Regions from separate parts of the Nitrospirillum goiasense genome, predicted to be linked through region 2. Evidence: predicted binding sites of a transcription regulator. Region 2 holds the regulator's gene; each other region holds the start of a gene.
The links. The regulator PhoB, encoded in region 2, activates phosphate uptake and scavenging genes when phosphate is short. The targets are predictions, from matches to a motif close to TNTCATAAAACTGTCA.

Region 1 (2,264 bases), 600 kb from region 2:
GTGGCGGCGGTGGCGGAGGTGGCGGCCTTCTCGGCGGCGGCCTTGGACTCGGCTGCGGCCTTGTTGGCGGCGTCGGTCTGGGTCGCAATGGCCTGCAGCTGCGCCTGCAGCGCCTGGATCTGCTTGTTCAGCGCGTCGATCTGCGCCTGGGTGGCCAGCGGGGTGGCGGCCGCGGCGGCGGTGGCGGAGGCGGCGTTCGACTTCTTGGTTTCTGCAGCGGAGGCACCGGCGGCGGCGAAAGCCACGCCCAGCACCGTGCCAGCGAGCAACACGGTCTTCAGGTTCATTTCCTAGATTCTCCCATCATCCGGTCTACGGCATGCCGCCCAATCCCGGGTTTCGGGGCCGACGTCACGCGTTTGGAGCGTTTGGGCTGCGGCCCTCACGAAGCGCTCGGTAGCAATATAGCATGACAGCGAGACTGCTGAAGGTTGACAGATTTATTAAAGGGGCTGGCTGTGGCCGGGATGCAACAGTTCCGAGTCGGGTGTTTTAGCGGGCTTAAAGTAAGGCGGGCCAACAAATTACGGACTACCGTAGTAGAGCCGCGGCCAGGGGGACTCGGCGAAAAAAAAGCCGAGCACCCTCCATTGCATCTATAGTGTGGTGAATAGGGCGCACCGGGGTGCGTGCTTGCGGTGGCGGATGCTGCCGGGATGCGGGGGCAGAAAAAATCCGGTGGCGCCGCTGGTCCGGGCGCGCTTGAGAAGTATTTAAGAAACACCAAAAGCCCGCGAGCCCGGCCCGGCGGCGGCGGTGTTGCGCGTTGGCGGCGGGGTACGGGGCGTGAACGGGGGCGGGGCCTGCGACAATAGGCCCACAGTTTCACAAAACCGTAACATAGTCGTCACCAAAGGTTCAGGACCCGGAATCTAGGGTCCGCCCGTCGAGACGGGATCAGGAGCGGTCGCGGGGGCATACCCCCTGGGCGGACCGGCCGGGGCCCCGAGATGGTCGACTAAGACGTTCCAACCCGTGGGGGAATCCCGTGAACTTTCAACCGAAGAACCTGCTGAAGGGCATGGTTGCCGCCGCGGCCGCGGTGATGATGGTGGGCGCCGCCCAGGCCGCCGACATCAGCGGCGCCGGCGCCACCTTCCCGTACCCCATCTACGCCAAGTGGGCCGAGGCCTATAAGGCCAAGACCGGCGTGGGTCTGAACTACCAGTCCATCGGTTCCGGCGGCGGCATCAAGCAGATCAAGGCGAAGACGGTCACCTTCGGCGCCTCGGACATGCCCCTGAAGGCTGAAGAGCTGAAGGAAGCGGGCCTGCAGCAGTTCCCGATGATCATGGGCGGCGTCGTCCCGGTCATCAACGTGAAGGGCATTGCCCCCGGCCAGATCCAGCTGGACGGCCCGACCATCGCCAAGATCTACCTGGGCCAGATCGCCTCCTGGGACGACCCGGCCATCAAGGCGCTGAACCCCGGCCTGAACCTGCCCAAGACCTCCATCGTCCCGGTGTACCGTTCCGATGGGTCGGGCACGAACTTCCTGTGGACCACCTACCTGTCCAAGGAAGACAAGGAATTCTCCGAGCGCGTCGGCGCCAACACCTCGGTGCAGTGGGCCGCCGGCCTGGGCGCCAAGGGCAACGAAGGCGTTGCCAACATGGTGAAGCTGACCGACGGCGCTATCGGCTATGTCGAGTACGCCTACGCCAAGCAGAACACCTTGACCTTCACCAAGCTGAAGAACAAGGAAGGCAAGATCGTCAGCCCGGAAATCAAGGCCTTCCAGGCCGCCGCCGCCGGTGCCGACTGGGCCAACGCCCCGGGCTTCTACCTGGTGCTGGTCGACCAGCCGGGCGCCGACAGCTGGCCGATCACCGGCGCCAGCTTCATCCTGGTGTACAGCCAGCCGCAGGACGGTGCCGCCGTCGCCGAGGCCCTGAAGTTCTTCGATTGGGCCTACAACAACGGCCAGGCCGCCGCCGAGCAGCTGGACTACGTGCCGATGCCGGCCGCCGTGATCTCCCAGGTCGAGAAGTCCTGGTCCACGATTAAGACCGCCGACGGCAAGCCGGTCTGGTCGAAGTAACAGTACTCGGGTAAGAAGGATGCGCCCCCGGGGTCAGCCCCGGGGGACGGAGGTCGGGAGAGGGGTCGCCAACGGCTCCTCTCCCTCTCTGTCGGCTTCCTTCACGTACATCCGGGTTTTTTAGGTCATCGCGTTTTCGTTATCGCAGGGCCTATGGCCGGAGGGGTGCTTTGGTGGACATGGCGGTAAAGGCATCGGACATCAGCGCGGAAAGTCCGCGGGC
Region 2 (2,264 bases):
TCGAAGGAATAGCGGTCGTACAGCTCGCGCAGGATGGGCAGGTTCACCTGGCTGAATTCCAGGCAATAGAAGCGTCCGCCGGGCTTCAGCACGCGGTGGGCCTCGGCCAGCGCCTTGTCGATATGGGTGACGTTGCGCAGGCCGAAGGCGATGGTGTAGGCGTCGACCGAGCGGTTGGGCAGGGGCAGCGACTCGGCATTGCCGACCGTCCACTGCAGGCCGCCGCGCGTTTCCGGCGTCTGGTCCCAGCCGGGCATGGACCCTTTGTCGATGCCGCGGTCACGGCCCACCCGCACCATGGCCTCCGTCAGGTCGCAGACCATGATCCGGGCCGCGGGCGCCTTGGCGGCCATGCGGAAGGCGATGTCGCCCGTGCCGCCGGCCACGTCCAGGATGGTTTCGCCGGCGCGGGGGTTCACCAGGCCGACGAAATCCGCCTTCCACAGCCGGTGGATGCCCACCGACATGAGGTCGTTCATGACGTCGTAGCGGCTGGCGACGCTGGAAAACACGCCTTGCACCAGCGGTGCCTTCTCCGCCGGGTTGATGGCGCGGAAACCGAAGGATCGCGCCTCACGCTCCTGCGCCGTCAGGGCGTCGGTGGCGGTGGTGTCGGCGGTGAAGGGCGGGGGCGTGGGATGGTCGACCATGGCGGCACCATAGCGTCGGGAACGGCGCTTGGGTAGCGGGCTTGGTGGGCAGGCCTGCCCTGAAAAGGGGGCAGGATAAGTGGCTTATCCGTTCGCCCCCCATCGGCAGATGGCCATAGCCCCAAGGTCTTCAAGGTTGCCGAAGCGCTCGCTCCCGCTGCCGCTGCCGCGGCCTTTAAGCGGACTTCATGTCCAGGGCGTAGCCGGCCGACCGCACGGTGCGGATCATGTCCAGTTCCGTCTCCTCGTTCAGGGCCTTGCGCAGGCGGCGGATGTGCACGTCCACGGTGCGCGGCTCCACGTACACGTCATGGCCCCAAACGATGTCCAGCAACTGCTCGCGCGAGAAGACGCGGCCGGGGTGCTGCATGAAATGGCGCAGCAGGCGGAATTCCGTCGGGCCCAGGTGGATGTCGCGGCTGTTGCGGCGCACCCGGTGGGCCGCCAGGTCCATGCTGATGTCGCCGTAGCGCAGCAGCTCCTCCGCCAGGGAGGGGACGGCCCGGCGCAGCACGGCGCGGATGCGGGCCACCAGCTCGGTCGGGCTGAAGGGTTTGGAGATATAGTCGTCGGCGCCGGAATTCAGGCCGCGCACCTTGTCCGCCTCCTCGCCCCGGGCGGTCAGCATGATGATGGGGATTTCGCGGGTCTTGGGGTTGCGGCGCATCTGGCGGCAGACCTCCAGCCCGCTCATCAGCGGCAACATCCAATCCAGCAGCACCAGGTGCGGCGCCTGCTCATCGGCCAGCAGCAGGGCCTCCTCGCCGTCGTTGGCGGTCAGCACCCGGAAGCCTTCTTTCTCCAGGTTGTAGCTCAGCAGCGTGACGAGGTCGGCTTCGTCCTCGACGATCAGGACCAAGGGCTTCAACGAGGCGTTCATGGGGTGTCCCTAAAACTGGCTGTCCGCAGGCGGAGGCAGGTGGGTCGAAATCTAATCGCTACAGGCGCAGGCGCTACTTACAGGTCGTCCAGCGACTCGGCCCCGTGCAGGCCGCTGCCATGCAGGTCGACGTCCGCCGTGGGGCCGACGACGAAGCTGGACTCGTCATGCTTGGGGCGGCTGGACGTCAGCGGCTGGCCCAACACCAGGAAATGGATGTTTTCCGCGATGTTGGTGGCATGGTCGCCCGCCCGCTCCAAATTCTTGGCGATGAACAGCAGGTGGGTGCAAGGGGTGATGTTGCGCGGGTCCTCCATCATATAGGTCAGGACCTCGCGGAAGAGGCTGGTGTACAGGTCGTCCAGTTCCTCATCGCGGTTCCAGGCGTCGATGGCCTTGCCCACGTCGCGGTCGATATAGGCGTCCAGCACGTCCTTCAGCATGCTTTCGACCAGCTTGCCCATGCGCGGAATGGCGCTCACGGGCCGCACGGCGGGCAACTTGGCCAGCGCCATGCTGCGCTTGGCGATGTTGGCGGCATAGTCGCCGGTGCGTTCCAGGTCGGCGGAAATCTTCAGGGCGGCCAAGATTTCGCGCAGATCGCTGCCCACGGGCTGGCGCAGGGCCAGCATGCGCACGGCCTCCTGCTCGATCCCGCGTTCATACTCGTCCAGTTGCTGGTCGGCCTTCATCACGCGGGCGGCCAGGTCGACATCCCGGCGCACCACCGCCTG
Region 3 (2,264 bases), 680 kb from region 2:
CGCGTGTGGTAGGCGGTGGTGAAGGGGATGCGGCGGCGCAGGCAATAGCGCCGCGCGGCCAGCCCCAGGGGGCCCTCTGTCGCGATGTGGATGGCGTCGGGCTGGATCTCGTCGATCATGCGGCGCAGCCGGGCGCCCGGCTTCAGCGCCAGCCGGATTTCCGGGTATGTGGGCATGGGCACGGTGCGGAAGCGGTCAGGGGCGATGACCTCGACCTCATGGCCCAATTGGCGCAGTTCGTCCCGCGTCGTGGTCAGGGTGCGGACCACGCCGTTCACCTGGGGGTGCCACGCATCCGTGACGATCAGGATCTTCACGCTGCAGCCTTCTGCGTCGTCCCGCCCGGCTGCCCAGGCTGCCGCGCCGCTACGCGCTTGCGCACTTCGTCCGCCCAATGAATGATCTCCAACGTGCCGTCGGCGTGTTCGACCAATGCGGTACACGATTCCACCCAGTCCCCGTCGTTGCAGTAGAGGACGCCACCCATGTCACGCATCTCCGCGTGGTGGATGTGGCCACAAATGATGCCGTCGACCTGCCGGCGCTTGGCCTCGTCCGCCAGCGCCTGCTCGTAATTGCCGATGAATTCCACCGCTTTCTTGGTGCGGTTCTTCAGGTAGGCGGAGAGCGACCAGTACTGGAAGCCGAAGCGGCGGCGGGCGGCGTTCAGCCAAGTGTTCAGGGTCAGCAGCAGCGTGTAGGCGCTGTCCCCGACATAGGCCAGCCACTTGGCGTATTTCACCACCGCGTCGAACAGGTCGCCGTGCAGCACCAGGAAGCGGCGGCCGTCGGCGGTGGTGTGGACCGCGTCCTCCAGGATGGTGACGCCGCCGAACTGCAGCCCGATGAAGTCGCGGAAGACTTCGTCATGGTTGCCGGGGATTAGGAAGACCTTGGTGCCCTTGCGCACCCGGCGCAGCACCTTCTGCACCACGTCGTTATGGGCCTGCGGCCAGTACCAGCCCTTTTTCAGGCGCCAGCCGTCGACGATGTCGCCCACCAGATACAGGTACTCCAACTCGGTGTGCTTCAGGAAATCCAGCAGCATGTCGGCCTGGCAGCCGCGGGTGCCCAGGTGCAGGTCGGACAGCCAGATGCTGCGGTACCGCCGCGGGGCCTCGTGCTCCGTCTCCATGTCCGTCTCCATGCTACGCCCCCGACATGACCAACGCAGACAATCAATAGTAATGTTGACAGGGCTATACCGCAGCATGTAGGGCAAGACAAATGGTGATAGAGGCTGGCTCAAGGACTTCACCATATATTCACGGGGCATTCATAAATATGTCTTCCGCCCTTCACTTGGCTGTCACGGAAATTGAGGCGATTCCCGCCCGCCGTCTCTTGATCATTCACAATCCTGTCGCGGGCCGACGGCGGCGGGGGCTGATGGGGGGCGTGGTTGACGCGCTGAGGCGGGGCGGGTCGCCGGTGACGGTGGTGGAAACCACCGGGCCGCGCGACGCCGAACGGCTGGCGGCGCTGGCGGCCTCGGGCGCCTTGACGGAGGGGACGATCCCCGACGCCGTGGTGGCCTCGGGCGGCGACGGCACCATCAACGAGGTGGTGAACGGACTGCTGGCCGCCCCCTGTCGTCCCCACCGGCCTTGGGCCTCATCCCGCTGGGCACGGCCAACGTGCTGGCGGCCGAATTGGGCCTGCCCACGGGTGCTGCCGACCTGGCGCGCACGCTGGCGGGCGCCACCCCCCGGATCATCCATGCCGGGCGGGCGAACGGCCGGCTGTTCACCATGATGGCCGGCGTGGGGCTGGACGCCCATGTGGTGGAGGGGGTGGATCCCGTCGTGAAACGGCGCCTGGGCAAGGGCGCCTATTTCCTGGAGAGCCTGGCGCAAATCGCCCGCTGGCCCAGCCCGCGCTACCGCGTCACCCTATGGGACGCGGCCGGTCACGACAGCGTGCACGACGTCGCGTCCTGCATCGTGGCCAAGGGACATTTTTACGGTGGTCGCTTCATCTGCGCGCCGGACGCCCGGCTGGACGTGGGCGGTTTCCAGGTCTGCCTGTTCCAGGATGGTGGCCGCCTGTCGGCCCTAGGCTATGGCGCGGCCCTGGTCACCGGGCAGTTGGCCCGCTGGGGTGCCGACGCGGAGCGGACGGCGAAGGGGGGATTGGGGTACCGCGTGGTGCCGGCGGTGCGGGTGCGGATCGAGGGGCCGCTGGGCGACCCGGTGCAGGGGGATGGCGACACCATCGCCCGCCTGCCGGTGGATATGGAAACGGCGGCGCCCTTCTCTGTCCTG

Region 1: pstS (phosphate ABC transporter substrate-binding protein PstS) is a predicted target of PhoB. The motif match lies at 824-839, and genes of this name have one in related genera.
Region 3: ULB03_RS08745 (UDP-2,3-diacylglucosamine diphosphatase) is a predicted target of PhoB. The motif match lies at 1,275-1,290, and genes of this name have one in related genera.

The regions. Positions count from the first base shown of each region.
Region 1 covers NZ_JAXQNP010000002.1:1,277,021-1,279,284, forward strand. Annotated here, with positions in the region: gene ULB03_RS08355 (OprO/OprP family phosphate-selective porin) at 1-287, opposite strand, end outside; gene pstS (phosphate ABC transporter substrate-binding protein PstS) at 989-2,041, shown strand; gene pstC (phosphate ABC transporter permease subunit PstC) at 2,221-2,264, shown strand, end outside.
Region 2 covers NZ_JAXQNP010000002.1:674,391-676,654, reverse strand. Annotated here, with positions in the region: gene ULB03_RS05435 (class I SAM-dependent methyltransferase) at 1-650, opposite strand, end outside; gene phoB (phosphate regulon transcriptional regulator PhoB) at 826-1,530, opposite strand; gene phoU (phosphate signaling complex protein PhoU) at 1,608-2,264, opposite strand, start outside.
Region 3 covers NZ_JAXQNP010000002.1:1,350,236-1,352,499, forward strand. Annotated here, with positions in the region: gene ULB03_RS08740 (glycosyltransferase family 4 protein) at 1-317, opposite strand, end outside; gene ULB03_RS08745 (UDP-2,3-diacylglucosamine diphosphatase) at 314-1,147, opposite strand; partial or broken gene ULB03_RS08750 (hypothetical protein) at 1,390-1,524, shown strand; gene ULB03_RS08755 (diacylglycerol/lipid kinase family protein) at 1,608-2,264, shown strand, end outside.